2 regions of the Enterobacter sp. 6722112 genome follow, and region 2 is predicted to be linked to the other one. Evidence: predicted binding sites of a transcription regulator. Region 2 holds the regulator's gene; the other holds the start of a gene.
What was found. The regulator PurR, encoded in region 2, represses purine synthesis genes. The targets are predictions, from matches to a motif close to CANGCAAACGTTTGCNTG.
Positions count from the first base shown of each region.

Region 1 (15,927 bases), 330 kb from region 2:
GGCCAGAACCTGATCCCCCGCTCCAGCGGCGTGATCCGCGTGGGCGACGAGGTCGAAATTCTCACCCGCGGGCCTGCCAGGGTGTACGGCGCAGGTCAGGATGAAGAGATGGTTGACGTTGTCACCAACGTCGCTTCCGCGGTGGATATTCACTGGGAAGGCAAAGTTATCCGTGGTAACAATCAGCAGGTGCTACTGGAACAGCTGGAACAGGCAGGTATCCGCGTACCGTATTCCTGTCGCGCGGGGATTTGCGGATGCTGTCGCATTAAACTGGTCGATGGTGAAGTAAGTGCCCTGAAGAAATCTGCAATTGGCAGTGACGGCACGATCCTGTGCTGTAGCTGTGTCCCGAAAACATCCGTACAGCTGGAAGCTTAAACTGCCTGTTCAAGGCTGAAGGAATCAACGCGCAGCTGTGGCTTCAGCCTGTCATTCATCACTTTGATGGCATCACCTAACTGCATAACTCGCCCGGCAATGGTCACGCCGGGTTGGGCCAGCAAACAGAGCGCAGCGTTTTCACCGGGTTCAACCACCAGCAAATTCACCTCTTCTTCGGTATCGCTCAGATTGACGCTCGCCGCATCGCCGATAGCCGGGGTCCAGCACATGCCGTGGGCGAGAAAATGCCAGCTTTTCGGCATTTGCGGTTTCAGGAAACGGATCGCCACCAGCGCATTTAGTACCAGTTCAGCGCGCTGTTCTTTGGAGAGATCGAACTCGCGGCATTTTTCTTCAAAAGAGAAATAGAGTGCAGCGTCGTCAACGCAAAAGCCTGAGGGAGCAAACGCGTCTGGCGTTAACATTCGGCGCGCAAAACGAGAGCGAAACAACATGCCATTGGCTAAGTCGAGCATCATACGGTCATGCTCGTCACAAAAATACCAGCGCCAGTTATCGTCAGGTTTAATTCGCATGTTTCTCTCCCGTCCCCTAAACGTCCTGTACTAAAAATGTCCTGTTTGCCGCTTCGCTTATAACACTAGTAATAAAAGACTATAATGTTTAAATAAGCAACAATGACGGAATATAAAACAACCAGGGCTGGAAATAAAGCCCTGGTTGTCTGATTAAGAGAAAAGATTAGATATGCGTGACGATTTCTTTAATCAGCGGCGGCCCTTTAAAAATAAAGCCGGAATAAATTTGCACCAGCGATGCACCTGCCGCCATCTTCTCACGTGCAGCGATGACAGAGTCAATGCCACCCACGCCAATAATCGGCAGCTGACCTTTTAATTCTGCGGAGAGTGCGCGAATAATTTCGGTGCTTTTTAATTGTACCGGACGGCCACTTAATCCACCCGCTTCGTCACAGTTTTTCATTCCCTGAACGAGAGAGCGATCGAGTGTTGTATTGGTTGCAATCACACCATCAATATTATGGCGAACTAAACTGTCGGCAACCTGGATCAATTCTTCTGCCGAAAGATCCGGGGCGATCTTAACCGCGACCGGAACATATTTATGGTGGATCGCCTGTAGCGCCGTTTGTTTATTTTTAATGGCGCTAAGAAGATCGTCGAGCGCTTCGCCATATTGTAATGAACGCAGCCCTGGGGTGTTAGGCGAAGATATATTCACCGCAATATAACCGGCATAGGCATAGACTTTTTCCATACAAATCAGATAGTCATCTTTACCCTGCTCGACCGGCGTGTCTTTATTTTTGCCAATATTAATACCCAGCACGCCATCAAAATGGGCTTTCTTAACGTTCTCAACCAGATGATCGACGCCAAGGTTATTAAAGCCCATGCGGTTGATCAGCCCCTCGGCTTCAACCAGGCGAAACAGACGTGGCTTGTCATTTCCCGGCTGCGGACGCGGCGTCACCGTCCCGATTTCGATCGAGCCAAAGCCCATCGCACCGAGTGCATCAATGCATTCGCCATTTTTGTCCAGACCGGCCGCCAGGCCCAGTGGATTTTTGAAAGTCAGGCCCATGCACTGAACTGGTTTTTCCGGCACGTTTTGACGCACCAGCGCGGCCAGAGGCGTTCCTGTAATACGGCGTAACTGCTGAAATGTAAATTCATGAGCGCGCTCAGGATCGAGCTGGAAAAGGGCTTTACGAACGAAGGGGTAGTACATGAACTCTCCTGGATTCCCGGTGTGCAAACCGGGAGGGGATTATGTGCGATTCCGCCCGGAAAGGGAATTGACCTGTGGCAAAAAAAGCCACGTAAAACGCAATCGTTTACTTATCGGTTCGCTTCTTATGCATTTTTCTGCATTCATCCTGAGGATAAATCATTTAGTGGAATAACCACGCAATGTCACACTCCTGAAAATTGTTATGAATGTTAGATAAAAGCAAACAATTAGTTATAAGGAGCAACCATGCGCGTCATTACCCTGGCCGGAAGCCCCCGCTTCCCCTCTCGCTCCAGCGCACTGCTGGAATACGCTCGCGAAAAGCTTAATGCTCTGGATGTCGAAGTGTGTCACTGGAATTTGCACAATTTCGCGCCTGAAGATCTGCTCTACGCCCGTTTCGACAGCCCGGCGCTGAAAACCCTGATCGAACAACTTAAGAGTGCTGACGGGCTGGTCGTCGCGACACCGATTTATAAAGCCTCTTTTTCCGGCGCACTGAAAACGCTGCTCGATCTGCTGCCCGAACGCGCGCTGGACGGTAAGGTCGTCCTGCCGCTGGCCACAGGCGGTACGGTAGCTCATTTACTGGCGGTGGATTATGCCCTCAAGCCGGTTCTGAACGCGCTGAAAGCGCAGGAGATCCTGCATGGCGTCTTCGCTGACGACTCACAGGTAATCGACTACCAGCATAAACCCCATTTCACGCCGAATCTGCAAACCCGCCTCGACAGTGCGCTCGAAACCTTCTGGCACGCCCTGAGCCGTCGGGATCGCCACGCGGCAGCATTTCATCAATCACAAGGAGTGGCGCATGTTTAAAACAGTTACCCGTATCGGGCTGGCAGGTCTGCTGGCAGTGGCGTCGCTGGCTCAGGCGGCGGAGAAAGCGCCGGAGAGCCTGCGTATCGGTTATCAGAAAGGCAGCGTCAGCATGGTGTTGGCGAAAAGCCATGCGTTGCTTGAGAAGCGTTTCCCGGAGACCAAATTCTCATGGGTCGAGTTCCCTGCCGGACCACAGATGCTGGAGGCGCTGAACGTCGGGAGTATTGATTTAGGTAGCACCGGCGATATCCCGCCAATCTTTGCGCAGGCTGCCGGGGCGGATCTGGTTTACGTTGGCGTTGAGCCCGCCAAGCCGAAGGCAGAGGTTATTTTGGTGCCGGAAAACAGTGAGATCAAAAGCGTCGCCGACCTCAAAGGCCGTAAGGTTGCTTTCCAGAAAGGTTCAAGCTCGCACAACCTGCTGCTGCGCGCGTTGCAGGAGGCCGGCCTTAAATTCACCGATATCCAGCCCGTTTACCTGACGCCTGCCGATGCGCGCGCGGCGTTTCAGCAAAAAAATGTTGATGCCTGGGCTATCTGGGATCCGTACTACTCCGCCGCACTGTTGCAGGGCGGTGTGCGGGTGCTGAAAGACGGCACCACCCTGAAGCAGACCGGTTCGTTCTACCTGGCGGCACGTCCTTACGCTGAGAAAAATGGCGCATTTATTCAGCAGGTGCTGGATACCTTCTCTCAGGCCGATGCGCTGACCCAAAGCCAGCGTCAGCAGAGCATCACGCTGCTGGCAAAAACCATGGGCCTGCCTGAACCGGTGATCGCCACTTATCTTGACCACCGTCCTCCCACCACCATAGCACCGGTTGACGCCCACGTTGCCGCTCTCCAGCAGCAAACGGCAGACCTCTTTTATCAAAACCGCCTGGTTCCAAAGCAGGTGAATATTCGCGAACGCATCTGGCAACCCGCTGTCATTGAAGGAAAAAAATCATGAGTCTGAATCTTTTCTGGTTTTTACCCACCCACGGTGATGGACACTATCTTGGCACAGAAGAAGGCGCCCGCCCGGTCGATCACGGCTATCTACAGCAGATCGCCCAGGCGGCAGACCGCATCGGTTTTACCGGGGTACTGATCCCGACGGGCCGCTCGTGTGAGGATGCGTGGCTGGTTGCCGCGTCAATGATCCCCGTCACCCAGCGTCTGAAATTCCTGGTAGCCTTGCGCCCGAGCGTGGTGTCGCCCACCGTCGCGGCGCGTCAGGCGGCAACGCTGGACAGGCTTTCCAACGGCCGTGCGCTGTTCAACCTGGTGACGGGCAGCGATCCGCAGGAGCTGGCGGGCGATGGCGTCTTCCTCGATCATACCGAGCGCTATGAAGCCTCCGCAGAGTTCACCCGCGTCTGGCGACGTCTGCTGGAAGGGGAAACCGTCACCTTCGAAGGGAAACATATCCACGTTCGCGATGCACAGCTCTACTTCCCGCCGGTACAGCAGCCGCGTCCTCCCCTCTATTTCGGCGGATCGTCGGACGTGGCGCAGGAGCTGGCGGCTGAGCAGGTCGATCTCTATCTGACCTGGGGCGAGCCACCGGAGCTGGTGAAAGAGAAAATTGCTCAGGTACGCGCTAAAGCCGCAGAACATGGCCGTACGGTACGCTTCGGCATTCGCCTGCACGTGATCGTCCGCGAAACCAACGACGAGGCCTGGCAAGCCGCCGACCGTCTGATCGCTCATCTGGACGACGACACAATCGCTAAAGCACAGGCGGCGTTTGCCAAAACCGACTCCGTGGGCCAACATCGGATGGCTTCCCTGCACAACGGCAAGCGTGAAAATCTTGAGATCAGCCCGAACCTGTGGGCCGGGGTAGGTCTGGTGCGCGGCGGCGCCGGCACGGCACTGGTCGGCGACGGTCCAACCGTAGCGGCACGCATTAATGAATATGCGGCGCTGGGGATCGACAGCTTTATCCTGTCTGGCTACCCACATCTGGAGGAGGCGTACAAGGTGGGTGAACTGCTGTTCCCGCATCTGGATGTCGCTATCCCGGAAATTCCGCAGCCACGTCAGCTTCAGTTGCAGGGCGAAGCCGTGGCGAACGCGTTTATCCCGAGAAAAGTCGCGCAAAGCTAAGGAGCCACCATGTCTGCAACCGCACAAAAATGGCTGCTGCGCGCCGCGCCGTGGTTTCTGCCCGTCGGCATTGTCCTCGTCTGGCAACTGGCGTCTTCAACTGGCTGGCTGTCGAGCCGCATTTTGCCCTCTCCGGAGGGCGTTGTGGAAGCGTTCTGGTCGCTAAGCGCCAGCGGTGAGCTGTGGCAACATCTTGCCATCAGCTCCTGGCGCGCGGTAATTGGCTTTTCGATTGGCGGAAGCATCGGCCTGACGCTGGGGCTGATCAGCGGCCTGTCACGCTGGGGTGAGCGGCTACTGGATACCTCCGTTCAGATGCTGCGCAACGTGCCGCATCTGGCGCTTATTCCGCTGGTTATCCTGTGGTTTGGCATTGATGAGAGCGCCAAAATTTTCCTCGTGGCGCTGGGAACGTTATTCCCGATTTATATCAATACCTGGCATGGGATCCGTAATATCGATCGCGGTCTGGTGGAGATGGCCCGCAGCTATGGCCTGTCAGGTTTTGCCCTGTTTACCCATGTGATCCTGCCGGGCGCCCTGCCCTCCATTATGGTTGGGGTGCGTTTTGCGCTCGGCCTGATGTGGCTAACCCTGATCGTGGCGGAAACCATTTCGGCTAACTCCGGCATTGGTTATCTGGCGATGAACGCCCGCGAGTTCCTGCAAACGGACGTGGTGGTGGTTGCCATTATCCTTTATGCCCTGCTCGGCAAACTTGCGGACGTCAGCGCCCAGTGGCTGGAACGTAGCTGGCTGCGCTGGAACCCGGCCTACACCGCTCAGGAGGCGAAAGCATGAATACTGCACGACTGAACCAGGGAACACCGTTACTGCTGAACGGCGTGACCAAACGCTACGGCGACAACACCATTCTGAATGCACTGGATCTGCATATTCCTGCCGGACAGTTTGTGGCCGTTGTCGGCCGCAGCGGTGGCGGCAAGAGTACCCTGCTGCGTCTTTTAGCCGGGCTGGAAGCGCCAAACAGCGGTGACATTCTGGCAGGCACTACGCCGCTGGCCACGATTCAGGATGATACGCGCATGATGTTTCAGGACGCGCGTCTGCTGCCGTGGAAAACGGTGATGGATAACGTCGGGCTGGGCCTGAAGGGCAGCTGGCGGGAGGACGCCCGGCAGGCACTCGCTGCGGTAGGGCTGGAGAATCGCGCGGGAGAGTGGCCTGCGGCCCTGTCGGGTGGACAAAAGCAGCGCGTAGCGCTGGCACGCGCGCTGATTCACCGTCCCGGCCTGTTGCTGCTCGATGAACCGCTCGGCGCGCTTGATGCCCTGACGCGGATCGAGATGCAGGATCTGATTGAAACCCTCTGGCAGACGCACGGCTTTACGGTACTGCTGGTGACGCATGATGTCAGTGAAGCCGTGGCAATGGCAGACAGGGTGCTGTTAATAGAAGAGGGCAAAATTGGTCTGGATCTGACGGTAGATATTCCACGTCCTCGCCGCGTGGGATCGGCCAGACTGGCGGAGCTGGAAGCCGAAGTACTGGATCGGGTGATGAAACGTGGGGAAGCGGAGATTCAGCGGATAAAGGCTAATGCCTGATGCCCTCACCCCGGCCCTCTCCCACAGGGAGAGGGAGAAAACCGATGCCCCGCGACCCCACGTAGGCCCGGTAAGCGTAGCGCCACCGGGCTTTTTTACATCAGGCCAGCGCCTTAGCAATCTTCTCGTACAGATCGCCAGACAGATTTTCCAGCCCTTTCAGCTGCTCAAGCGCGGCGCGCATTTTCGCCTGACGCTGCGCATCGTAACGTTTCAGGCGGATCAGCGGCTCAATCAGACGAGACGCCACCTGCGGGTTACGGCTGTTCAGCTCGGTCAGCATTTCAACCATGAACTGATAACCGCTGCCGTCTTCGGCATGGAACGCGGCCGGGTTGCTGCTGGCGAAGGCACCAATCAGAGAGCGGACGCGGTTCGGGTTGCTCATGGTGAACGAACGGTGCTTCAGCAGGCTGCGTACTTTGCTGAGTACATCGGCTGCCGGGCTGGTGGCCTGAAGGATGAACCACTTGTCCATCACCAGACCATCCTGATGCCACTTGTCGTCGTACTCCTGCATCAGCGCATCGCGGCACGGTAGCTCGGCGGCAACGCTTGCGGCCAGCGCGGCCAGGGCATCCGTCATGTTATCGGCTTCGTGGTACTGCTTGCTGACCAGCGTGTTCGCCAGCTCTGCCTCACCAAACGCCAGATAGCGCAGGCAGGTATTGCGCAGGGAACGTTTACCGATATCCGCATGTTCCACCCGATACGCGTCCAGCTTGTTGGCGTTGTAAATGGCGAGGAACTCATCTGCCAGTTCGGTCGCCAGCGTGCGGGTCAGCGCTTCACGCACGGCGACGATGGCAATCGGGTCGATGATGTCAAACAGCTCGGCGATTTCAGTCGCAGAAGGCAGCGTTAAAATTTCAGCCGCCAGCGCCGGGTCAATGTTCTCATCCAGCAGGATGGCACGGAACGCGTCTGCCACATGAACCGGCAGCGTCAGCGGCTGGCCCTGCTGGTAACGGTTGACGTTCAGCTTGATGTAGGTCGCCAGCAGACTTTGTGCGGCATCCCAGCGCGAGAAATCGTTGCGCGCGTGACGCATCAGGAACGTCAGCTGCTGATCGCTCCACTTGTATTCGAGTTTCACCGGCGCGGAGAATTCGCACAGCAGGGCAGGAACGGGCTGGAAATAGACGTTATCGAAGATAAAGGTCTGCTCTGCCTGGGTCACGTTCAGCACGTTATGCACCGGGTGGCCGCCCTTCTGTAACGGGATCACGTTGCCTTCGTTGTCGTACAGCTCAACGCTGAATGGAATGTGCAGCGGATGTTTCTCTTCCTGCTCGGCCGTTGGCGGCGTGCGCTGGCTGATGGTCAGCGTGTACTGCTCAGTTTCCGGGTTGTAGTCGTCTTTGACCGTCACAATCGGCGTACCGGCCTGGCTGTACCAGCGGCGGAAATGAGACAAATCGACGTTAGAGGCGTCCTCCATCGCCTGGACGAAATCGTCGCAGGTGGCCGCACTGCCGTCGTGACGCTCAAAGTAAAGCTGCATCCCTTTCTGGAAATTCTCTTCGCCCAGCAGGGTGTGGATCATACGGATAATTTCAGCGCCTTTTTCATACACCGTCAGGGTGTAGAAGTTATTCATCTCAATGACTTTATCCGGGCGGATCGGGTGCGCCATTGGGCTGGCATCTTCTGCAAATTGCAGACCACGCATGGTGCGCACGTTGTTGATGCGGTTCACCGCCCGCGATCCCAGATCGGAGCTGAACTCCTGATCGCGGAAGACGGTTAAGCCCTCTTTCAGGCTCAGCTGGAACCAGTCGCGACAGGTGACGCGGTTCCCGGTCCAGTTATGGAAATATTCGTGGCCGATAACGCGTTCGATATCGAGGTAATCTTTATCCGTGGCGGTATCGGTACGCGCCAGCACGTATTTAGAGTTAAAGATGTTAAGACCTTTATTCTCCATCGCGCCCATGTTGAAGAAATCGACCGCAACGATCATATAGATGTCGAGGTCATATTCGAGGCCAAAGCGCGTTTCATCCCACTTCATGGAGTTGATGAGGGAAGTCATTGCCCACGGTGCGCGGTCAAGGTTGCCACGGTCCACGAACAGCTCCAGCGCGACTTCACGGCCAGAGCGCGTTTTAAAGGTGTCGCGCAGGACATCGAAATCTCCCGCCACCAGCGCAAACAGATAGCAGGGTTTCGGGAACGGATCCTGCCACTGTACCCAGTGACGGCCATTCTCCAGTTCCCCTTCACCAATCCGGTTGCCGTTGGAAAGCAGGTACGGGTACAGCGTTTTGTCGGCAATAATTTTGGTGGTAAAGCGCGCCAGGACGTCCGGGCGATCCAGATACCAGGTAATGTGGCGGAAACCTTCGGCTTCACACTGGGTACACAGGGCTACGCCTGACTGGTAAAGTCCTTCCAGCGCGGTATTGGCGGCAGGGCTAATTTCATTCACGATGCGCAGGGTAAAGCGTTCCGGCAGGTTGTCGATGACCAGCTGGTTGCCTTCTTCTTTATAGTCTGACCAGGCTTCATCGTTAATATGCAGGGAAACCAGCGTCAGGTCTTCACCATCCAGACGCAGCGGCACGGCAGTCGCGCTCTGGCGCGTCACCTGGCTTACCGCAGTCACCACGGTTTTTGTGGCATCCAGGTCGAAAGTCAGATCGATATCGCTTATCAGGTATTCCGGCGCACGATAGTCGTGGCGGTATTTAGCTTGTGGCTGTTGTGTCATAGAAAACCTTATGCATCGTTTGTCGAGTAACGATTCAATATATTCCTGTTGTGTAAAACGCGCTATGCAGAATGTTCATCTTTTCAGGCACAACGCCCTTTTTAGCTACATTTTTATAACACGGGGCACGAAATGCTCTCGACCATAAAGTGTGCTTATGTTGTGATCGGGGTTCAATAAATCACTAAACAGGGTATACTCCGGAGTTGTTTATTGTACTAAACGCTCCCGTGAGAGGATGCTACAGCGCACCTATGACTCAATTCGCTTCTCCGGTTCTGCATACGTTGCTGGATACCGACGCGTACAAGCTGCATATGCAGCAAGCCGTGTTTCACCACTATCATGATGTCCATGTTGCGGCGGAATTTCGCTGCCGGGGTGACGACTTGCTGGGTATCTACGCAGATTCCATTCGTGAACAGGTCGAGGGCATGCAGCATCTGGCGCTCACCGATGACGAATATCAGTGGCTTTCAGGCCTGCCTTTCTTTAAAGCGGATTATCTGAACTGGCTGCGTGAGTTCCGCTATAACCCGGAACAGGTCACCGTCACCAATGATAACGGCAAGCTGGACATTCGTCTGACCGGCCCGTGGCGTGAGGTGATCATGTGGGAAGTGCCGCTTCTGGCCGTGATCAGCGAGCTGGCCCACCGCTATCGCTCCCCTGAAACCGGTGTGACGCAGGCGGTTGCCGCTCTGGAGAATAAACTCGTTGAGTTTTCCAGACTGACCGAAGGGCTGGATATGTCCCGATTCCGTCTGATGGACTTTGGCACGCGCCGCCGCTTCTCTCGCGAGGTTCAGGAAGCCATTGTCAGACGTCTGCAACAGGAGCCGTGGTTCGTTGGCACCAGTAACTACGATCTGGCACGTCGCCTTGATTTAACGCCTATGGGCACCCAGGCGCACGAATGGTTCCAGGCGCACCAGCAGATCAGCCCTGACCTTGCCAACAGCCAGCGCGCCGCCCTCGCCGCGTGGCTAAAGGAATACCCGGATCGGCTGGGTATTGCCCTTACCGACTGCATTACCATGGACGCGTTCCTGCGCGACTTTGGCCCTGAGTTTGCCGAACGCTACCAGGGTTTGCGCCATGATTCCGGGGACCCGGTTGAATGGGGTGAGAAAGCCATCGCCCATTACGAAAAACTGGGCATCGACCCCATGAGTAAGGTGCTGGTCTTCTCCGATAACCTTGACCTGGCGAAAGCCGTCGACCTTTATCGCCATTTCTCATCGCGGGTGAACCTGAGTTTCGGGATTGGTACGCGGTTAACCTGTGATATTCCTCAGGTGAAACCGCTGAACATCGTCATAAAACTGGTGGAATGTAACGGTAAGCCGGTCGCGAAGCTCTCCGACAGTCCGGGCAAAACCATCTGCCATGACAAAGCGTTTGTCCGCGCATTACGTAAAGCCTTCGATCTGCCTCAGGTTAAAAAAGCCAGTTAACGGCTTCGGGGGAGCCTTCATGGCTCCCCTTCTCTTATTAATTTCTTATTTCTTCTCATAAGACGGTGAAATTTACTTGTCTGATAGCGGATGGCAGGTAACATAGATATCCCCCCTATAAGGGCGGACAAGTGTTTATTTTTTCCGACTATTAACAGAGAGAATATTATGAGCGTTGTGCCTGTAGCCGACGTACTCCAGGGCCGTGTCGCCGTTGACCAGGAGGTCACCGTGCGCGGATGGGTGCGTACTCGCCGAGATTCTAAAGCTGGCATCTCCTTCCTCGCCGTCTATGACGGTTCCTGCTTTGATCCTGTACAGGCCGTCATTAATAATTCTCTGCCCAATTACAATGATGACGTTCTGCACCTGACAACCGGCTGTTCCGTGATCGTCACCGGTGTTGTGGTGGCCTCTCCGGGCCAGGGTCAGAGCTACGAAATTCAGGCGACCTCGGTGGAAGTGACCGGCTGGGTTGAAGATCCTGACACCTACCCGATGGCTGCAAAGCGTCACAGCATCGAATATCTGCGTGAAGTCGCGCACCTGCGTCCGCGCACCAACCTGATTGGTGCGGTTGCCCGCGTGCGTCATACGCTGGCGCAGGCGCTGCATCGTTTCTTTGACGAGCAGGGTTACTTCTGGGTTTCTACTCCGCTGATCACGGCTTCCGATACCGAAGGCGCAGGTGAAATGTTCCGCGTTTCAACGCTGGATATGGAAAACCTGCCGCGTACGCCGGAAGGTAAAGTCGATTACGACAAAGACTTCTTTGGTAAAGAAGCCTTCCTGACGGTTTCCGGCCAGCTCAACGGTGAAACCTACGCCTGTGCGCTGTCTAAGATCTACACCTTCGGCCCAACCTTCCGTGCGGAAAACTCCAACACCAGCCGTCACCTGGCGGAATTCTGGATGCTGGAGCCGGAAGTGGCCTTTGCCGATCTAAATGACGCGGCAGCCCTGGCAGAAGCGATGCTGAAATACGTGTTTAAAGCCGTTCTCGAAGAGCGTGCAGACGACATGAAATTCTTCGCTGAGCGTGTCGATAACGACGCCATCGCCCGTCTTGAGCGCTTCGTCTCCGCAGACTTCGCGCAGGTGGATTACACCGACGCGGTCGCAATCCTGGAAAAATGCGGTGAGAAATTCGAAAACCCGGTTTACTGGGGCGTGGATCTCTCCTCCGAGCACGAACGTTATCTGGCAGAGAAGCACTTTAAAGCACCGGTTGTGGTGAAAAACTATCCGAAAGACATTAAGGCGTTCTATATGCGCCTTAACGAAGACGGTAAAACCGTTGCCGCGATGGATGTCCTCGCGCCGGGCATCGGTGAGATCATCGGTGGCTCCCAGCGTGAAGAGCGCCTGGATGTGCTGGACGCGCGTATGCAGGAGATGGGCCTTAACCCGGCGGACTACAGCTGGTATCGCGATCTCCGTCGCTACGGCACCGTTCCACACTCCGGCTTTGGCCTGGGCTTCGAACGTCTGATTGCTTACGTAACAGGTGTTCAGAACGTACGTGATGTGATTCCGTTCCCACGCACACCGCGTAACGCAAGTTTCTAACCGACCAAATCATTAATGGCCAGCAAATGCTGGCCATTATTTTATCCTGCAATGTCAGTTTTCGTCAGTCAGAAGTAAGCGTCTTTAAACCACAACCCCGCTATTACCTCTACCTGTTACGTTTTGTTTCCACGAAATATCCTGAGACAAAAAAATAACCCCATTCTTATTGCGCTTAAAACAATTCTTACGCATTAGCATAAAAAACAATCAATTTCACAGCCATCTGGATGGCTTTTGTCAATCATAAGAAAAAATGAGCCGTTTAACTTCTGTTTATACGAAAGGCCTTTAGCTAAATTAAACATAAGGAAATCATATATATAAGAATAAAGCGGATGTTTAATTCGCCAGGCGGCACTGAAATTTGAGGTGCTTCACAAAGTTCCCAAAAATACATATTTAGTTACACATATTTTCTTTTGGTAACTGAATCTTGAAGATTGTAGCACTTTCAGTGTAGCGAAACGGTTCTATGAATGGAAAGATGCCTGTCAGACACATAAAGACACCTAACTCTCATCAATAGTTCCGGAAATATTTATTGACAGAATTTATTGGCGGCAGTGGCGAGTGTCATAAAAAAACCAATGAGGGTAATAAATAATGATGAAGCGCAATATCCTGGCAGTGGTAGTCCCTGCCCTGCTGGTAGCCGGTGCAGCAAACGCTGCTGAAATCTATAACAAAGACGGCAACAAATTAGATCTTTACGGGAAAGCAGTTGGCCTGCATTACTTCTCTGATTACGCGGGCAACGATGGCGACAACACTTACGCGCGTCTGGGCTTCAAAGGTGAAACTCAGATCAACGATCAGCTGACTGGCTACGGTCAGTGGGAATACAACTTCCAGGGTAACAACTCTGAAGGTGGCGATGCACAGAACGGCAACAAAACCCGTCTGGCATTCGCAGGTCTGAAATTTGGTGACGCAGGCTCCTTCGACTACGGTCGTAACTACGGTCTGGTCTATGACGCAATCGGCATCACCGATATGCTGCCTGAGTTCGGCGGCGACACCGGCGCGAGCGATAACTTCTTCGCAGGCCGTACGGGTGGTCTGGCGACTTACCGTAACAGCAACTTCTTCGGCCTGGTTGACGGTCTGAACTTTGGTGTTCAGTACCTGGGCAAAAATGAACGTGATGACGCAGTACGTTCCAACGGTGACGGCTGGGCAACCTCTCTGAGCTATGATTTCGACGGTTTCGGCATTGTGGGTGCTTATGGTGCAGCTGACCGTACCAACAACCAGCAGACGCTGGAATGGGGTAAAGGTGACAAAGCTGAACAGTGGGCAACCGGCCTGAAATATGACGCGAACAATATCTACCTGGCAGCTATTTATGGCGAAATGCGTAACGCAGCGCGTCTGGGCAGCCGTGGTTTCGCTAACAAGTCTCAGGACTTCTCTGTCGTCGCTCAGTACCAGTTCGACTTCGGTCTGCGTCCATCCATCGCATACTACAAATCTAAAGCGAAAGACGTAGAAGGTATCGGTGACGAAGACTACATCAACTACATCGACGTTGGTGCGACATACTACTTCAACAAAAACATGTCTACCTATGTTGACTATCAGATCAACCAGCTGAAAGACGACAACAAGCTGGGCATCAACAACGACGATATCGTGGCTCTGGGTCTGGTTTACCAGTTCTAATCAGCACACCTCGTTGTTATATGCTTAATGAACAGGGCTTCGGCCCTGTTTTTTTATTCCTGAGAGAAAATAATAGCGACTTTTGAAAAGCCGCACGCTTTTCGTCGCAAACGGTTGGCATTTTGTAAATCTACCGTTAACCTGATAGCGGATTTCACTTCTGTAATCACAATGGAACTTCGTCATGTTTGAGAACATTACTGCCGCTCCTGCCGACCCAATTCTGGGCCTGGCCGATCTGTTTCGTGCCGACGACCGCCCTGGCAAAATCAACCTGGGTATTGGTGTATATAAAGATGAAACCGGCAAAACTCCGGTACTGACCAGCGTCAAAAAAGCTGAGCAGTATCTGCTGGAAAACGAAACCACCAAAAACTACCTCGGTATTGATGGTATCCCTGAATTTGGTCGCTGCACCCAGGAGCTGCTGTTCGGCAAAGGCAGCACCATTGTGAGCGAAAAACGCGCCCGCACGGCGCAGACCCCAGGCGGTACCGGCGCACTGCGCGTGGCGGCAGATTTCCTGGCGAAAAACACCTCTGTGAAGCGTGTGTGGGTAAGCAATCCAAGCTGGCCGAACCACAAGAGCGTTTTTAATTCTGCGGGTCTGGAAGTGCGTGAATACGCCTACTACGACGCGGCAAACCACGCGCTGGATTTCGACGGTCTGCTGGCCAGCCTGAGCGAAGCCCAGGCGGGCGATGTGGTGCTGTTCCACGGCTGCTGCCATAACCCAACCGGTATCGATCCTACGCTTGAACAGTGGGAACAGCTGGCTAAGCTGTCCGTTGAAAAAGGCTGGCTGCCGCTGTTTGACTTCGCTTACCAGGGCTTTGCCCGTGGTCTGGAAGAAGATGCTGAAGGTCTGCGCGCATTCGCCGCCGTCCATCAGGAGCTGATTGTCGCAAGCTCCTATTCCAAGAACTTTGGTCTGTATAACGAGCGTGTCGGCGCCTGTACGCTGGTGGCTGCTGACGAAGCAACCGTCGATCGCGCATTCAGCCAGATGAAGTCCGTGATCCGCGCTAACTACTCTAACCCACCGGCACACGGTGCGTCTGTGGTCGCGACGATCCTGAGCAACGATGCGCTGCGCGCAATCTGGGAACAAGAGCTGAACGATATGCGTCAGCGCATTCAGCGCATGCGTCTGCTGTTTGTGAACACGCTGGCTGAGAAAGGCGCTGACCGTGACTTCAGCTTCATCATCAAGCAGAACGGCATGTTCTCCTTCAGCGGCCTGACCAAAGAGCAGGTGCTGCGCCTGCGTGAAGAGTTTGGCGTGTATGCCGTTGCCTCTGGCCGCGTGAACGTTGCAGGTATGACGCCTGACAACATGGCGCCGCTGTGCGAAGCCATTGTCGCGGTGCTGTAACCTGCACCCATAAAAAAAGCCTGCATCGCGCAGGCTTTTTTATTTTACCGGGTTTACCAGACAGGCATTTCATCCTGAAGGAACGGGTTATGCAACCGCTCATCGCCCAGCGTCGACATTGGTCCGTGTCCAGGGATAAACGTCACATCATCACCTAACGGCAATAACTTCTGCTTAATCGACTGAATCAGTTGACCGTGATCGCCGCGTGGGAAATCGCTGCGTCCTACGCCCCCTTTGAAAATCACGTCACCGGAAATCAGCAGGCGCGACACGTCATCAAAGAAGACGATATGGCCGGGCGTATGCCCTGGGCAATGCAACACCTGTAAAGTTACATTCCCTACGTTAACGCGATCGCCTTCGTTCAGCCAGCGGTCCGGTGTCAGTGGCTGACACTCATCCAGACCAAACATGCGGCTTTGGGCAGGCAGCCCCTGAAGCCAGAACTCATCTTCTTTTTCCGGGCCGATAATCGGCACACCGTAGTGTTCAGCCAGTTCTGCCGCTGCACCCACATGGTCGAGATGGCCATGGGTGAGTAAAATCTGCATCAGCGTT
Region 1 covers NZ_JBZWGR010000007.1:1,386,364-1,402,290, reverse strand. The annotation lists gene AC4OVU_RS08105 (YcbX family protein) at 1-381, shown strand, start outside; gene zapC (cell division protein ZapC) at 378-920, opposite strand; gene pyrD (quinone-dependent dihydroorotate dehydrogenase) at 1,087-2,097, opposite strand; gene ssuE (NADPH-dependent FMN reductase) at 2,347-2,922, shown strand; gene AC4OVU_RS08085 (sulfonate ABC transporter substrate-binding protein) at 2,915-3,877, shown strand; gene ssuD (FMNH2-dependent alkanesulfonate monooxygenase) at 3,874-5,019, shown strand; gene ssuC (aliphatic sulfonate ABC transporter permease SsuC) at 5,029-5,820, shown strand; gene ssuB (aliphatic sulfonates ABC transporter ATP-binding protein) at 5,817-6,587, shown strand; gene pepN (aminopeptidase N) at 6,688-9,300, opposite strand; gene pncB (nicotinate phosphoribosyltransferase) at 9,555-10,757, shown strand; gene asnS (asparagine--tRNA ligase) at 10,926-12,326, shown strand; gene ompF (porin OmpF) at 12,933-13,991, shown strand; gene AC4OVU_RS08045 (amino acid aminotransferase) at 14,176-15,366, shown strand; gene AC4OVU_RS08040 (MBL fold metallo-hydrolase) at 15,420-15,927, opposite strand, start outside.
Region 1: pyrD (quinone-dependent dihydroorotate dehydrogenase) is a predicted target of PurR. The motif match lies at 2,193-2,210, and genes of this name have one in related genera.

Region 2 (15,927 bases):
ATCAATGTAAAAGCCATGCAGGCCAGCCTGAAGGTTGCAGAGGCAACGCTGAAACAGGCCGAGTGGCAACTGACCCAGACCATGGTCAAAGCCCCGGTGGATGGATGGATCACGAGCCTGTCTACCCGTGTGGGTGATTACGCCACCACAGGCCAGCCGGTCTTCGCCCTGGTCGATAGCCACTCTTTCTATGTTGTAGGTTATTTTGAAGAGACCAAGCTGCGCCATATCCGCGAGGGTGCGCCTGCCCGGATCACGCTTTACAGCGGCGCAGAAACGTTACAGGGTCACGTTAGCAGCATAGGTCGGGCAATATACGATCAGAGCGTGGAAACCGATTCTGGCCTGGTGCCTGACATCAAACCCAACGTCCCGTGGGTGCGCCTGGCTCAGCGGGTGCCGGTTCGCGTCGAGTTTGATCAACTGCCGAAAGACATTACCCTGGTCTCTGGCACAACCTGCACCGTCGCCATCGGATCGCGATGATGAACCTGGGGGCTTTCTCCTGGCGCAATACGCCGTGGATAAAAGCGACACGGCCGCAGTGGCGTTACGCGCTGCGCAACGGCATCGCCATGTGCCTTGCGCTTACGGTTGCCTATTATCTGAATCTGGATGAGCCTTACTGGGCGATGACCTCTGCGGCGGTCGTCAGCTTCCCTACCGTCGGGGGCGTTATCAGTAAAAGCCTCGGGCGCGTGGCGGGTAGCCTGCTGGGGGCAACCGCCGCACTGCTTCTTGCCGGCCATACCCTGAACGATCCCTGGCTCTTTCTGTTAAGCATGTCGGCATGGCTGGGGCTGTGTACCTGGGCCTGCGCCCATTTTACCAATAACGTTGCCTATGCGTTTCAGCTGGCGGGTTACACCGCGGCCATTATCGCCTTTCCGGTCGTCAACGTGCTGGACACCACCGAGCTGTGGGATATCGCCCAGGCACGCGTGTGTGAAGTGATGGTCGGCATTCTGTGCGGGGGCGTCATGATGATGATCCTGCCCAGTACCTCAGATGGCACTACGCTTATCACCGCCCTTAAAACGATGCACGCACGTTTGCTGGAACATGCCAGCCTGCTCTGGCAGCCTGACAGCAGCGATGACATCCGCCTCGCGCACGAAAAGGTCATCGGCCAGATCCTGACCATGAACCTGTTGCGCATCCAGGCTTTCTGGAGCCACTACCGTTTTCGTCGCCAGAACACGCTTCTGAACTATTTACTGCACCAGCAATTGCGGATGACGAGCGCGATCTCAAGCCTTCGCCGGATGTTGCTGAACTGGCCTGCACCGCCAGCCCATACCCGGAAGATTATCGAGGCGCTGCTCGCCGCTCTTGCGCGTCCGGATGCCGATATCTATACCGTGGCCCGCATTATCGCGCCGCTCGCCCCAACGGATGAATATGACTACAGGCACCGTGCCTTCTGGCAGCGTCTGAACTATTTCTGCCGCCTGTATCTGCGCAGCAGCCGCTGGTTAAAAGCCGTCGAGAATGCCACGCCCGTCACCGAATTTTCCGTTCCCGGTAGTCCTGCTCTGGCGCGCCATACCGACGCAATGGAGGCGCTGTGGAGCGGTTTTCGTACGTTTTGTGCGTTGACGGCCGTGGGCGCATGGGCCATCACCACCCAATGGGATGCGGGCAGTGCGGCCCTGACGCTTGCGGCAATCAGCTGCGTGCTCTATTCCGTCGCCGCTTCCCCCTTTAATTCCCTGACGCTTCTGCTGCGTACGCTGGTACTGCTGTCGCTATTCAGCTTCGTGGTGAAATTTGGTTTGATGGTGCAGATAACCGACCTCTGGCAATTTCTGCTGTTTCTCTTCCCGCTATTAACCACCATGCAGTTGCTCAAACTGCAAATGCCTAAACTGGCCGGTCTGTGGGGTCAGTTGATTGTTTTTATGGGCTCATTTATCTCTGTAACGAATCCACCGGTTTACGATTACGCTGATTTTCTCAACGACAACCTGGCGAAGATCCTCGGCGTGGGGCTGGCGTGGCTGGCTTTCGCTGTGCTACGCCCGGGCTCGGACGCGCGTAAAAGCCGCAGGCATATTCGGGAGTTGCGCAGGGGTTTTGTCGATCAGCTGAGCCGCAGGCCGCATCTGCGCGAAAGCGAGTATGAATCGCTGGTTTACCATCATGTCAGCCAGCTGAACAACAGCCAGGATTCACTCTCCCGTCGCTGGCTGCTGCGCTGGGGCGTGGTGCTGTTAAACTGTTCGCACGTGGTGTGGCAACTGCGCGCCTGGGAGACGCGTTCCGATCCGCTGTCGCAGGTCCGTGATAACTGTATTTCCATGCTCCGAGATGTGATGAGCGAGCGCGGGGTGCAGCAGCGCCCCCTGAGCGTCACGCTCGCCGAGCTTCAGCGTATTTGCGACGCGCTGGCGCACCATCATCAGCCTGCGGCCCGCGATCTGGCGTCCATTATCTGGCGGCTGCACTGCTCCCTGTCACAGCTTGAACAGGCGCCGCCACCCGGAACGATTGGCGATCAGATCACCCCGCAGGCATAGCGCGCCCCGCCGCCGCCAAGCGGTTTAGGCTGATCGGACATGTTATCGCCGCCCACGTGGACCATCAGCGCCTTGCCTTTGACCTCGTCAAGCTTTTTGAGTCGTGGCGCCACAACCGGATCGGTGGCTTTACCATCGTTATTTACCACCAGCACCGGCAAATCGCCGAGGTGCCCCATCCCTTCCGGGCCTTCATGCTTACCGGAGTTGTGCGGGTCGAGATGCCCCCCTGCGGCTTCCGCAGCTGTTGGTTTCCCCTCTTTCATCGCGGGTTGACAGCTGCCTTTGGCATGAACGTGAAAACCATGTTCGCCGGGTGGAAGAGCCTTGAGATCGGGAGCAAATTCCAGCCCTTTATCGGTTTCGGTGATTTTCACCGTCCCGATGGACTGGCCTACCCCCTGAGAAGTGACGAGATTCATTTCAACGTCCTCGCTGGCTGCATGCGCACCTGCGCAAACAACCAGCGTGACCATTGCCAGAGCAAAACGCTTCATAAGACCTCCACGGGTTATTTTTTGCACCTTAAGTCTATACCAGCGGCGCAGATTTCACCGGAAAGTCAGGTTCAGGCGTGCTCAGGGTACGTCGTAGCCCAGCGCCGCCTTGCGGATGCGGAACCACTGCTGACGCGTCATATCCAGCTCCTCAGCCACAAGCGCAGCGCGGACGCGCTCAATTTTGCCGGAGCCAATAATTGGCAGCGGTTTAGACGGCAGGCGCAGGATCCAGGCGTAAACCACCTGCTCGATACTCTCCGCATTCAGTTCGCGCGCCACCGTTTCAAGCTCGTTACGCAGCGGCTGGAATGCCTCATCGTTAAACAGGCGGCCGCCTCCCAGACAGGACCATGCCATTGGACGGATGCGCAGCTGTTGCAGTTGGTCGAGCGTGCCATCCAGCAGCAGCGGCTGATGAACAGGCGAGATCTCCACCTGATTCGTCGCCAGCGTAAACGGCAGGCGAGACTGCAATAGCGCAAACTGTGCCGGGGTGAAGTTAGACACGCCAAAATGGCGCACTTTGCCGCTCTGGTGAAGCGTCAGGAAGGCTTCCGCGACCTCATCCGCATCCATCAACGGATCGGGTCGGTGGATCAGCAGCAGGTCGATACGATCGGTGGCCAGGTTAATCAGTGACTGCTCGGCGCTTTTAACGATATGCGCGCTGTCAGTGATGTAATGCCCAAGCGCATGCTCCGGTTTTGCTGTGGTGGCAATACCGCATTTGGTCACAATCTCCATACGTTCACGCAGCGCCGGCGCACGCTTCAGCGCTTCGCCAAAGGCAGCCTCGCACTGATAGCCGCCATAAATATCAGCGTGATCGACGGTGGTGATCCCGAGATTGAGATGCTCTTCTATAAAGTCCGCCAGCTGGACCGGAGACATATTCCAGTCCATAAGACGCCAGTAGCCCATAACAAATCGGGAGAACTCCGGGCCCTGCGGGGCAAGGGTAATACGCTGAACCATAACATTTTCCTCAAGGAAGTCATGTCACCAGTATACGCAATTACCCTGCTAAAACAGTGAAGGTTGCTGAGGTTCTTCGCTTTCAACCGCTTTGTTTGCACGAATTTTACGCAGCAGACGCTGTCGACAGAGCCGTAAGACCTCCTGCTTTTGCGCGTCGCTGAAATTTTGCCAGTTAAAACGTTCATCGCGCGTGCGCATGCAGCCACGACAGTATCCTCGTTCATCTACCTGGCAAATACCCCGGCACGGGCTCTGGACAGGGAAAAACTCCAGTTGCTCTGCCACACCTACCTCCAGAACGTCATTATTCCCTACAGTGAAGACCCTAAATGGCTTGCATGCAAGGATGTCCGCCACAAACAGAGCATTAAGGTTTCGCTAATCTTCCCTTCTTATACTCGCCGCATTGATATAACGAATGGTCTGGTCATCATGTGGTTCACTAAAAAGTTACACTGTAACGATATAAAATTTACTCTGGGCTGTGCACTTTTCTTCACCGTACTGAATGCACTGTTTATCCAGCGCAGCTGGTCAATCATTGCGCCTGCGCATCTGCACGATCTCCTGTTTGCTGCCAGCGTGCCGCTGGTGCTGTTCTGCGGCTGGGTGATTGTCTTCAGCCTGCTGAATATTCCCTTTGTTCGCAAGCCGCTCATGATTGTCCTGACCCTGGGATGCGCCGCCGCAACCTGGTTTATGTATACCTATGGCACGGTTATCGATCAGAACATGATTGTGAACGTGTTCGAAACTAATTCCCAGGAAGCGACTGCCCTGGTGACGCCGCAGATGATCCTGTGGCTGGTCGTTGCGGGTCTGGTTCCATCGATTATTTTAGCCCTGACGCGCATTCGCACCGGAAAATGGTGGTATGCCCTCCTGACGCGTGTCGCCGCTATGCTGGGTGCGCTGCTGGTGATCATCCTGGTCGCGGCGGTGTTTTATAAAGACTATGCTTCTCTGTTCCGCAATAACAAAAGCATCGTCAAAATGGTCACCCCGGCGAATTACGTGAGCGCCGTGGTGAAATACAGCAAAATGCGCTGGTTTGCCGGCGACCAGACGCTGGTCCGCATTGGCGAGGATGCTCATAAAGGCGCGCTGATTTCCAGCCAACGCAAGAAAACCGTGCTGATTGTGGTGGTGGGCGAAGCCTCCCGCGCCGCAAACTACTCGTTAAATGGTTACCCGCGTGAAACCAACCCCGAGCTGAAAAAGCAGGATGTCATCAACTTCCCCCAGGCCTCCTCCTGTGGCACGGAAACCGCCGTTTCCGTCCCCTGCATGTTCTCCGGCATGACGCGGAAAAAATATGACGCGGACCTCGCCCATCACCAGGAAGGTCTGCTCGATGTACTTAACCATGCCGGTTTCAACCTGCTGTGGCGCGACAACGACGGCGGGTGTAAAGGCGCCTGCGACCGCGTGCCGCACACGGACATGACCCAGTGGAAACTGGATCAGTTCTGTAAGGACAAATCCTGTATCGACGACGTCAACCTCTACCGTCTGGACAACGTACTGGATGGAATAAAGCAGGATACGGTACTGGTGATCCACCTGATGGGCAGCCACGGTCCGGCCTACTACAACCGTTATCCGGACAGCTTTCGCAAGTTCACCCCAACCTGCGATACCAATGAAATTCAGGATTGCGATCATCAGTCGCTGATCAATACCTATGACAACTCGATTTTGTATACCGACAGCGTGGTCAGCCGAACCATCGACGCGCTAAAAGCCCGGCAGGCCAACATGAACACGGCGCTCATTTACCTCTCCGATCACGGTGAATCGCTGGGCGAAAGCGGAATTTACCTGCACGGTACGCCGTATATGCTGGCCCCGGAGCAGCAAACGCATATTCCGTTTATGTTCTGGCTCTCCCCGGATTATGCGAAAAACTTCGGCGTAAACACGGATTGCCTGCGTGACCATGCCGCAAAAGAGGCGGTTTCACAGGACAATTTATTCGCCACCGTTCTGGGCATGATGGACGTGAAATCAGCGGTTTATCAACCGCAGCTGGATATTCTGTCGCAATGTCGTCGCTAAGCGGGCTTGCATTAGACCGAACGGTCTATTAGAGTAAGGGCATGAGCAGACACACTGAACACGATACACGAGAACATTTGCTGGCTACCGGCGAGCGCCTTTGCATGCATCGCGGGTTTACCGGTATGGGGCTGAGCGAATTGTTAAAAACCGCTGAAGTACCTAAGGGATCGTTTTATCACTATTTTCGATCCAAAGAGGCGTTTGGCGTTGCCATGCTGGAGCGGCACTACGCCAGCTACCATCAGCGCCTGGCAACCCACTTCGCCAGCGGTGAAGGTGACTACCGGGATCGTGTTCTGAACTACTATCAGGAAACGCTGACGCAGTTCTGTCAGCAGGGCATCATCAGCGGCTGCCTGACGGTAAAACTGTCTGCCGAAGTGTGCGATCTCTCCGAAGATATGCGCACCGCAATGGATAAAGGGGCCAGCGGCGTTATTGCCCTGCTGGCTCAGGCGCTGGAGAGCGGGCGCAATGAAAAAACGCTCTCCTTCTCCGGCGATCCGCTCACGCAGGCACAGGTGCTCTATTCCCTCTGGTTAGGCGCCAACCTGCAAGCAAAAATGTCTCGCAGCGCCGTGCCGCTCGAAAGCGCGCTGGCGCATGTGAAAAACTGTATTACCGCGCCTGGCGTGTAGCCGGCGTTTTTATTTACCCTTTTACTAGTCGACTGGTCTACTCAGGAGCCGTTATGTCCGCTGAAAAGCTGTTTACCCCACTGAAAGTGGGTGCCGTTACTGCCCCAAACCGCGTGTTTATGGCCCCACTTACCCGTCTGCGCAGCATCGAGCCGGGCGATATCCCAACGCCATTGATGGGTGAGTATTACCGCCAGCGCGCCAGCGCGGGCCTGATTATCTCCGAAGCCACGCAGATTTCTGCCCAGGCAAAAGGCTACGCCGGTGCACCGGGTCTGCACAGCCCGGAACAGATCGCCGCGTGGAAAAAAATCACCGCAGGCGTGCATGCTGAAGATGGCCGTATTGCGGTTCAGCTGTGGCACACCGGTCGTATCTCACACAGCAGCATCCAGCCTGGCGGTCTGGCGCCGGTTTCTGCCTCTGCCCTGAACGCCAATACCCGCACTTCCCTGCGCGATGAAAACGGTAATGCGATCCGCGTCGACACCACCACGCCACGCGCGCTGGAGCTGGACGAGATCCCGGGTATCGTGAATGATTTCCGTCAGGCCGTCGCCAACGCCCGTGAAGCGGGCTTCGACCTGGTTGAGCTGCACTCTGCGCACGGTTACCTGCTGCATCAGTTCCTGTCCCCGTCTTCCAACCAGCGTACCGACCAGTACGGCGGCAGCGTTGAAAACCGCGCGCGTCTGGTGCTTGAAGTGGTGGATGCTGTTTGTAATGAGTGGAGCGCAGACCGCATTGGTATTCGTGTCTCCCCGATCGGTACTTTCCAGAACGTCGACAACGGTCCGAACGAAGAAGCAGACGCGCTGTATCTGATTGAAGAGCTGGCGAAACGCGGTATCGCCTATCTGCACATGTCCGAGCCGGACTGGGCAGGTGGCAAGCCTTACAGTGAAGCCTTCCGTCAGAAAGTGCGCGAGCGCTTCCACGGCGTGATTATCGGGGCGGGTGCGTATACGGCAGAGAAAGCCGAGGATTTGATCGGTAAAGGCCTGATCGACGCAGTGGCCTTTGGCCGTGACTACATTGCTAACCCGGATCTGGTTGCCCGTTTGCAGAAGAAAGCCGAACTGAACCCGCAGCGCCCTGAAAGTTTCTATGGCGGCGGCGCGGAAGGTTATACCGACTACCCTTCACTGTAATCCCGCTTTGTACATTGATAGCGGCGACCTTTCGCCGCTATACTAAAACATCGTTTCTGTTCAAAAAGATAATCCATTCCACTGGTTAATGAGGAAATTATGCGCCTACTTCACACCATGCTGCGCGTTGGCGACCTGCAACGTTCCATCGATTTCTACACTAACGTTCTGGGCATGAAGCTGCTGCGCACCAGCGAAAATCAGGAATATAAATACTCTCTGGCGTTTGTCGGTTACGGCCCGGAATCTGATGAAGCGGTCATCGAGCTGACCTACAACTGGGGCGTGGACAGCTACGAGCTGGGTACAGCTTACGGCCACATCGCGCTGGAAGTGGATAACGCCGCCGAAGCCTGCGAACGTATCCGCAGCAATGGCGGTAACGTCACCCGTGAAGCCGGTCCGGTTAAAGGCGGTACCACCGTCATTGCGTTTGTGGAAGATCCGGACGGTTATAAAATCGAACTGATTGAAGCCAAAGACGCTGGTCGCGGTCTGGGCAATTGATCCCGCAGGGCGCACTATGCGCCCGTTGTTTTGCTGCATCCCCTCTCAAAATTTGCCATAATGCGCACTGCTTTTTCCCCCTTGTAAGAGACCCTGATGTCCGATAACGCTCAATTTACCGGTCTGTGCGACCGTTTTCGTGGTTTTTATCCCGTTGTCATTGATGTTGAAACAGCCGGATTTAACGCTAAAACCGATGCGCTGCTTGAGATTGCCGCCATCACTCTGAAGATGGATGAACAGGGCTGGCTTGTACCGGACACCACGCTGCATTTCCACGTTGAACCCTTTGAAGGGGCAAACTTACAGCCAGAGGCGCTGGCCTTTAACGGTATCGATCCGACAAACCCGCTGCGCGGGGCGGTAAGCGAATACGAGGCGCTGCACGCCATTTTCAAAATGGTGCGCAAAGGCATGAAAGAGAATGACTGTAGCCGCGCCATCATGGTGGCCCACAATGCCACCTTTGATCACAGCTTCACTATGGCTGCCGCCGAGCGTGCCTCGCTCAAGCGTAATCCATTCCATCCGTTTGTGACCTTCGACACCGCCGCGCTGAGCGGCCTGGCGCTGGGGCAAACCGTGCTCTCTAAAGCCTGCATCACGGCGGGTATTGCGTTTGACGGCACCCAGGCGCATTCCGCGTTATACGACACCGAGCGTACGGCGGAGCTGTTCTGTGAGATCGTCAACCGCTGGAAACGTCTCGGCGGCTGGCCGCTGCCGATGGGCGACGAGGCCGATCTTCAATCGTAGGTTGGGTAATCAATAGCCCCACAGGCAAAAAAAAGCGACCAACATAATGTGGTCGCTTTTTTCATATCCGCAGAAAACTTACTCTGCGTCCGGCTCTTCGGTTTTATACTTCGCCGCAGTCTCTTTGATCAGCTGTTGCAGTTCGCCGCGCTGATACATTTCAATCAGGATGTCGCATCCGCCGACCAGTTCACCATCAACCCACAGCTGTGGGAAGGTCGGCCAGTTGGCGTATTTTGGCAGTTCAGCGCGAATGTCCGGGTTTTGCAGGATATCAACGTAAGCAAAACGCTCACCACAGGCGGACAGCGCCTGAACCGCTTGCGCGGAGAAGCCGCAGCTTGGCAGCTTCGGAGAACCTTTCATGTACAGGAGAATCGGGTTTTCAGCGATCTGGCGCTGAATTTTTTCAATAGTGGTGCTCATGTCTTGCTTCCTTTAACTTCTGTTACGGCATCAGTCTGACATTGTAGCGGGTCAGGCCGACATCGGAAAATAACATTTTTGTCACGTCTAATTATATTATCGCTTATCGCATAAAGTTGCATTGCTAATGTCGTTTATCCCCAGACGAGGTGCGGTTTTGCTTAAGGAGCGAACAGGAGTGCGTCAGAATGGTGAATTTTTTTGCACTTGCTAACGAAACATAATTTTTGAATGAAAAATGCTATTAACTTCTTCTGAATTTATGGATTAGAATCGACAGGTTTTGTAAATCTCACGCGGGTATGCATTGTGGCCTGCATTTATCAGGGGACTGCCCAGTGGCGCGGATAACTAAAATCTCGATGACGCTCTGTGCTTTACTGTTTACCACACTCTCATTTACGCCAGCGGCGAACGCCTCTGAACAGGCGCGGCATTCTGCTGTACAAAAATCGCATCTGGCAAAAACCACAGAACGTAAGAAAAAAACCACCAGTAAAACAGTAAAGAAGAAAACCACCGCTCAGACCAAAAAGACCGCCTCCAGTAAACCCAAAACTCTCCGTTCCGGCACGCACAAAACCACCCGCACGACCGCCAGCCTGGTGAATGAAAAATGCACCGTGCGCAAAGGCCATAAAACGAAATGCGCAAAAGTGACGAAGCTGGCTGACGTGCATAAAGCGCGTATGCAGAAAGCGCAAAAAACGGCGATGAACAAACTGATGGGGCAAATAGGTAAACCGTATCGCTGGGGTGGCACCTCTCCGCGCACCGGTTTTGACTGTAGTGGGCTGGTTTATTATGCCTATAAAGATCTGGTGAAGTTTCGCATTCCACGCACCGCCAATGAGATGTACCATCTGCGCGACGCCGCGCCTGTAAACCGTGGCGAACTGCAAAATGGCGACCTGGTGTTCTTCCGCACCCAGGGACGCGGTACGGCCGATCACGTTGGGGTGTATGTGGGTAACGGTAAATTTATCCAGTCACCGCGCAGCGGTCAGGACATTCAGATCACCTCCCTCAGCGAAGATTATTGGGTGCGCCACTACGTGGGTGCGCGCCGCGTGATGACGCCAAAAACCATTCGCTAAACCCTGCCCTGCCGCCTCCATGGCAGGGTAAGTTCCTCTTTTGCATAACCTTTCAATTTGCTATCCTGTCCTTGTTGTCTGTAGGGTTATTGGCAACATATAAAACTATAAGGAGAGAAGCAATGTCGTTCGAATTACCTGCACTACCGTATGCAAAAGACGCCCTGGCCCCGCACATTTCCGCGGAAACCCTGGAGTACCATTACGGCAAGCATCACCAGACCTATGTCACCAACCTGAACAATCTGATCAAGGGCACCGATTTTGAAGGCAAAACGCTGGAAGAGATCGTGCGCAGTTCAGACGGCGGCGTATTTAACAACGCCGCACAGGTGTGGAACCACACCTTCTACTGGCACTGCCTGGCCCCCAATGCAGGCGGAGAACCTACCGGTGAGCTGGCGGCAGCCATTAACGCCGCGTTCGGCAGTTTCGCGGATTTTAAAGCGAAGTTTACTGACGCAGCCGTTAAAAACTTTGGCTCCGGCTGGACCTGGCTGGTAAAAGAGGCTGATGGCAAACTGGCTATCGTTTCCACTTCTAATGCGGGTACCCCTCTGACCACCAGCGCCACGCCGCTGATGACCGTGGACGTATGGGAACACGCCTATTACATTGATTACCGTAATGCGCGCCCGAACTACCTGGAACACTTCTGGGCACTGGTTAACTGGGAATTTGTTGCGAAGAACTTCGCCGCGTAAGAGACACGCAGAAGGGGCAGCCCTTCTGCGTTTTTGTTTATTCCGCCGTACACACCGCTTCAGGCTGTTTACGACCAGACATCATCACCAGCAGCAGGCCGAGTGCAGCAATGATCGCCCCCATCACCGGCACAAAGCTGTAACCCAAACCACCTGAGATCACCGCCCCGCCCGCTGCGGCACCCAGCGCATTGCCCAGGTTAAACGCACCGATATTCACCGACGAAGAGAGCCCCGGCGCTTCGTGCGCAACGCGCATTACGCGCATCTGCAACGGTGGCACCACGGCAAAGGTTGCGGCGCCCCACACCACCATGGCAATCGCGGCACCCACTTCGTTACGCGCCAGCCACGGAATCGCCACCATGATGACAATCAGCAGCGTTAAAAAACCTTTCAGTGTTCCACTGACGGAGCGGTCGGCAAATTTCCCGCCGAGATAGTTGCCAATCGAGAACCCGACACCAATCAGCACCAGCATCGCGGTAACAAAGAGTGGCGTTGCGTGGGTAATGTCGTGCAGCACCGGGGAGATATAGGTGTAGAGCGTAAACATCGCCCCGGCCCCCAGTACCGTGGTAAGCAGCGCGGACAACACCTGAGGACGCATCAGCACCGCCAGCTCTTTACGTACTTCCGGACGTTCTCCCGCACTTCCTTTCGGCAGTGAGAAGAACAGCGCAACCATCGCGACCACGCCCAGTCCGGCGGTTGCGAGGAAAGACATACGCCAGCCGATGGCTTCTCCCAGCCAGGTGGCAGCGGGAACGCCGCCGATATTAGCGATGGTGAGGCCCATGAACATAGTGGCTACCGCGCTGGCCTGCTTATGTTTTGGCACCACGCTGGCGGCAACAACCGAGCCCAGTCCGAAGAAGGCGCCATGGTTGAGGCTGGTCAGAATGCGCGAAAGCATCAGAGTGGTGTAATCGGGCGAAATTGCGGAAAGCACATTTCCGAGAGTGAAAATCGCCATCAGGAAAATCAGCGCATTGCGGCGAGCGCGGTGGGAAAGCAGCAGCGTCATCAGCGGCGCGCCCACCATCACGCCAATCGCGTAGGCGCTAATTAACATACCGGCCGCAGGAATTGAGACGTCCACACCCCGGGCGATAACAGGCAATAACCCCATAGGGGAGAATTCAGTGGTGCCAATCCCAAAGGCGCCAATCGCCAGGGCCAGCAGGGGAAAATTGATTTTCATGAAGAGACTCCGGATACCGTGCCATAACCCGGCACAGAACTAAGAAGTCAAAAGCATGACATCAATCACAAAAAATGAGAAGTTAACATTTTGGCAAAAGATTTTTGCCGGAGAGGTAACAATAGCGGCAAGAGAGGGAGAAGGTTCTCCCCCCTCCTGAATCAGTGCAGCGCAGCGGTTAAACCACCCGCAACAATCAGGGCAAGAACAACAATGGTGGTAAACAGCGAAAACTTCAGATCGGTACTCATCAATTTTTCTCCTTTTATTCACCCTACGAAAAGTGAGCTTGCTCATTTTTACACAGTTCAGGTCAAAAATCTTCCAGGATTTAAGCGGATATCCACTTTACCTCTTCCCCTTTTCATCAAGATAGGACAAAATTCCACGCTAAATTTATTAGCGTACCGGCCACTGACCCCCTCCTGACGTCCTGTGTCGTTTTCCCGGCGTGTCGCAACTCATGTTTGCGTGATAAGGGTGAGAGAAGGCAAACGTTTACCTTCAATTTTTTCAGGAGCTTAGGATATGGTCTGGAGTGACATTTAATGGCAACAATTAAAGACGTAGCAAAACGCGCAAACGTTTCCACTACAACCGTATCACATGTTATTAACAAAACGCGTTTCGTCGCTGAAGAGACGCGTAATGCCGTCTGGGCGGCAATCAAAGAACTGCACTACTCGCCAAGTGCCGTCGCCCGCAGCCTGAAGGTTAATCACACCAAATCGATTGGCCTGCTGGCCACCAGCAGTGAAGCGGCCTACTTTGCTGAAATCATCGAAGCCGTTGAAAAAAACTGCTTCCAGAAAGGCTATACCCTGATTCTGGGCAACGCGTGGAACAACATTGAAAAACAGCGCGCTTACCTGTCAATGATGGCGCAAAAGCGCGTCGACGGCCTGCTGGTTATGTGTTCTGAATACCCTGAGTCGGTCCTTTCCATGCTGGAAGAGTATCGCCACATTCCGATGGTGGTCATGGACTGGGGCGAAGCGCGCGCAGACTTCACCGACTCTGTTATTGATAACGCCTTTGAAGGCGGCTACATGGCGGGGCGTTATCTGGTAGAACGCGGTCATCGTGAAATTGGCGTGATCCCGGGACCGCTGGAGCGTAACACCGGGGCTGGCCGTCTGGCCGGTTTCATGAAAGCGATGGAAGAGGCGCTGATCACCGTGCCGGAAAACTGGATTGTTCAGGGCGACTTCGAGCCGGAGTCGGGCTATCGCGCCATGCAGCAGATCGTTTCCCAGCCGCATCGCCCTACCGCGGTGTTCTGCGGCGGCGACATCATGGCGATGGGCGCGCTCTGCGCGGCGGATGAACTCGGCCTGCGCGTCCCGCAGGATATCTCGGTGATCGGCTATGACAACGTGCGCAACGCCCGCTTCTTTACCCCGGCGCTGACCACCATTCACCAGCCGAAAGATTCGCTGGGTGAAACGGCCTTCAACATGCTGCTGGACAGGATCGTCAACAAGCGTGAACAGTCCCAGTCCATTGAAGTTCACCCGCGCCTGATTGAACGCCGTTCCGTTGCGGACGGTCCGTTCCGCGACTACCGTCGTTAATCTCATTACGGGGCCAGCTATGCTGGTTCCCGCAACCACTCCCGGTTCAGCGTTTCGCTGTCGCCCAGATAATCCAGCAGCCAGGCCATGGCGGGCGAGACGTCGTTTTGCTGCCACGTCAGACAGCACGCGGCATCCGGGAAGGGGTTTTCCAGCGTCAAGGCCACCCACTCTCCCGCGTCGATGCGCGGGCGCGCAAAATGCACCGGCACCATGCCAACGCACAGCCCCGCGCTCAGACAGGTGGCTGACGACTCCCAGTCCGGTGCGACCACGCGGCGCTGATTATCCAGCAGCCAGGTAATGCGCTTGGGCAGCGAGCGGGAGGTATCTTCCAGCACCAGCGAGGGCCAGTTGCGTAAGGTGTCATCGCTCAGCGGACCTTCCAGCGCCGCCAGCGGGTGATCGCGCGCGACCACGCAGGTCCAGCTCAGCATGCCCATGTCGCGAAACGCGTAGCGCCCCCCAACCGGGATCGCCTGGGTTGCACCAATCGCCATCTCCGCCCTGCCGTCCGCCAGCGCATCCCAGACGCCGTTGAACACTTCCTGCGAAACACGCAGTTCGACGTCGGAAAAATGACGATAGAAATCGACGATCATCTGCCGGGTCCGCTCCGGCTTAACGATGTTATCCACCGCGATAGCGAGATGCCCGCGCCAGCCGTTGGCGATCTGCTGGCACTGCTCACGGGTGATCTGCATTTTTTTGATAACAGACCGCCCTTCCTTCAAAAACCACGCTCCGGCAGGCGTGAGCTCCACGTCGCGATGGCGCCGCTCGAACAGCGGGACCGCCAGCCACGCTTCCAGCTGGCGCACCGTATAGCTGATAGCCGAGGGAACGCGATGCAGCTCCTGGGCGGCACCGGTAAAGCTGCCGTTACGCGCCACGGCATCAACCACTTCAAGGGAATAATCTGACCACATCTTTAGCCTGCAAATTTTTTGAACGCACCCGCCAAATATTAGCGTTTCACAAGCCGCTTTGCACTCCCTACACTCTGCGCCAACGTACACCTGCCTCCTCAGGAGAAAAAAGTGCAACCCAGGAAAGGATTTTTAGTCTGGCTCGGCGGCTTAAGCGTGCTGGGCTTTTTGGCGACCGATATGTATCTGCCCGCGTTCGCCGCGATGCAGGAAGATTTGCAAACCCCTGCCGCCGCCATCAGCGCCAGTTTAAGTTTGTTCCTCGCCGGCTTTGCTTTTGCGCAATTGCTGTGGGGGCCGCTCTCGGATCGTTTTGGCCGTAAGCCCGTCCTGTTGTTGGGGCTGGCGATTTTTGCCGTAGGCTGTCTGGGCATGCTGTGGGTCCGCGATGCCGCCTGGTTGCTGGCGCTGCGCTTTATTCAGGCGGTCGGTGTCTGCGCCGCAGCGGTGACCTGGCAGGCGCTGGTGACCGATTACTACCCCGCCTCGCGCACTAACCGCATATTCGCCACTATAATGCCGCTGGTCGGCCTGTCGCCGGCGCTTGCCCCGTTACTGGGCAGCTGGATCCTCGCGCATTTCGACTGGCAGGCTATTTTCGCCACGCTCTTTGCTATTACGCTGGTCCTGATGCTGCCTGCTTTCGGGCTTAAACCTGCGCATAAAAAAGAGACGCATCCGGACGCAAAGCCCATCACCTTTACCTCTTTACTGCGGTCGAAAGCCTATCGCGGTAACGTGCTGATTTATGCTGCCTGCTCTGCCAGCTTCTTTGCCTGGCTAACCGGTTCGCCGTTCATTCTGCATGACATGGGCTACAGCCCGGCGGCTATCGGCCTGAGTTATGTACCACAGACCATCGCCTTCCTGGTGGGTGGCTATG
Region 2 covers NZ_JBZWGR010000007.1:1,716,140-1,732,066, reverse strand. The annotation lists gene AC4OVU_RS09845 (efflux RND transporter periplasmic adaptor subunit) at 1-486, shown strand, start outside; gene AC4OVU_RS09840 (FUSC family protein) at 486-2,519, shown strand; gene sodC (superoxide dismutase [Cu-Zn] SodC) at 2,498-3,016, opposite strand; gene AC4OVU_RS09830 (aldo/keto reductase) at 3,098-3,994, opposite strand; gene AC4OVU_RS09825 (DUF1289 domain-containing protein) at 4,043-4,282, opposite strand; gene eptA (phosphoethanolamine transferase EptA) at 4,430-6,055, shown strand; gene AC4OVU_RS09815 (TetR/AcrR family transcriptional regulator) at 6,097-6,696, shown strand; gene AC4OVU_RS09810 (alkene reductase) at 6,750-7,847, shown strand; gene gloA (lactoylglutathione lyase) at 7,947-8,354, shown strand; gene rnt (ribonuclease T) at 8,451-9,110, shown strand; gene grxD (monothiol glutaredoxin 4) at 9,189-9,536, opposite strand; gene AC4OVU_RS09790 (C40 family peptidase) at 9,875-10,633, shown strand; gene sodB (superoxide dismutase [Fe]) at 10,756-11,337, shown strand; gene AC4OVU_RS09780 (MFS transporter) at 11,375-12,541, opposite strand; gene cydH (cytochrome bd-I oxidase subunit CydH) at 12,703-12,792, opposite strand; gene purR (HTH-type transcriptional repressor PurR) at 13,090-14,115, shown strand; gene punR (DNA-binding transcriptional activator PunR) at 14,133-15,044, opposite strand; gene punC (purine nucleoside transporter PunC) at 15,156-15,927, shown strand, end outside.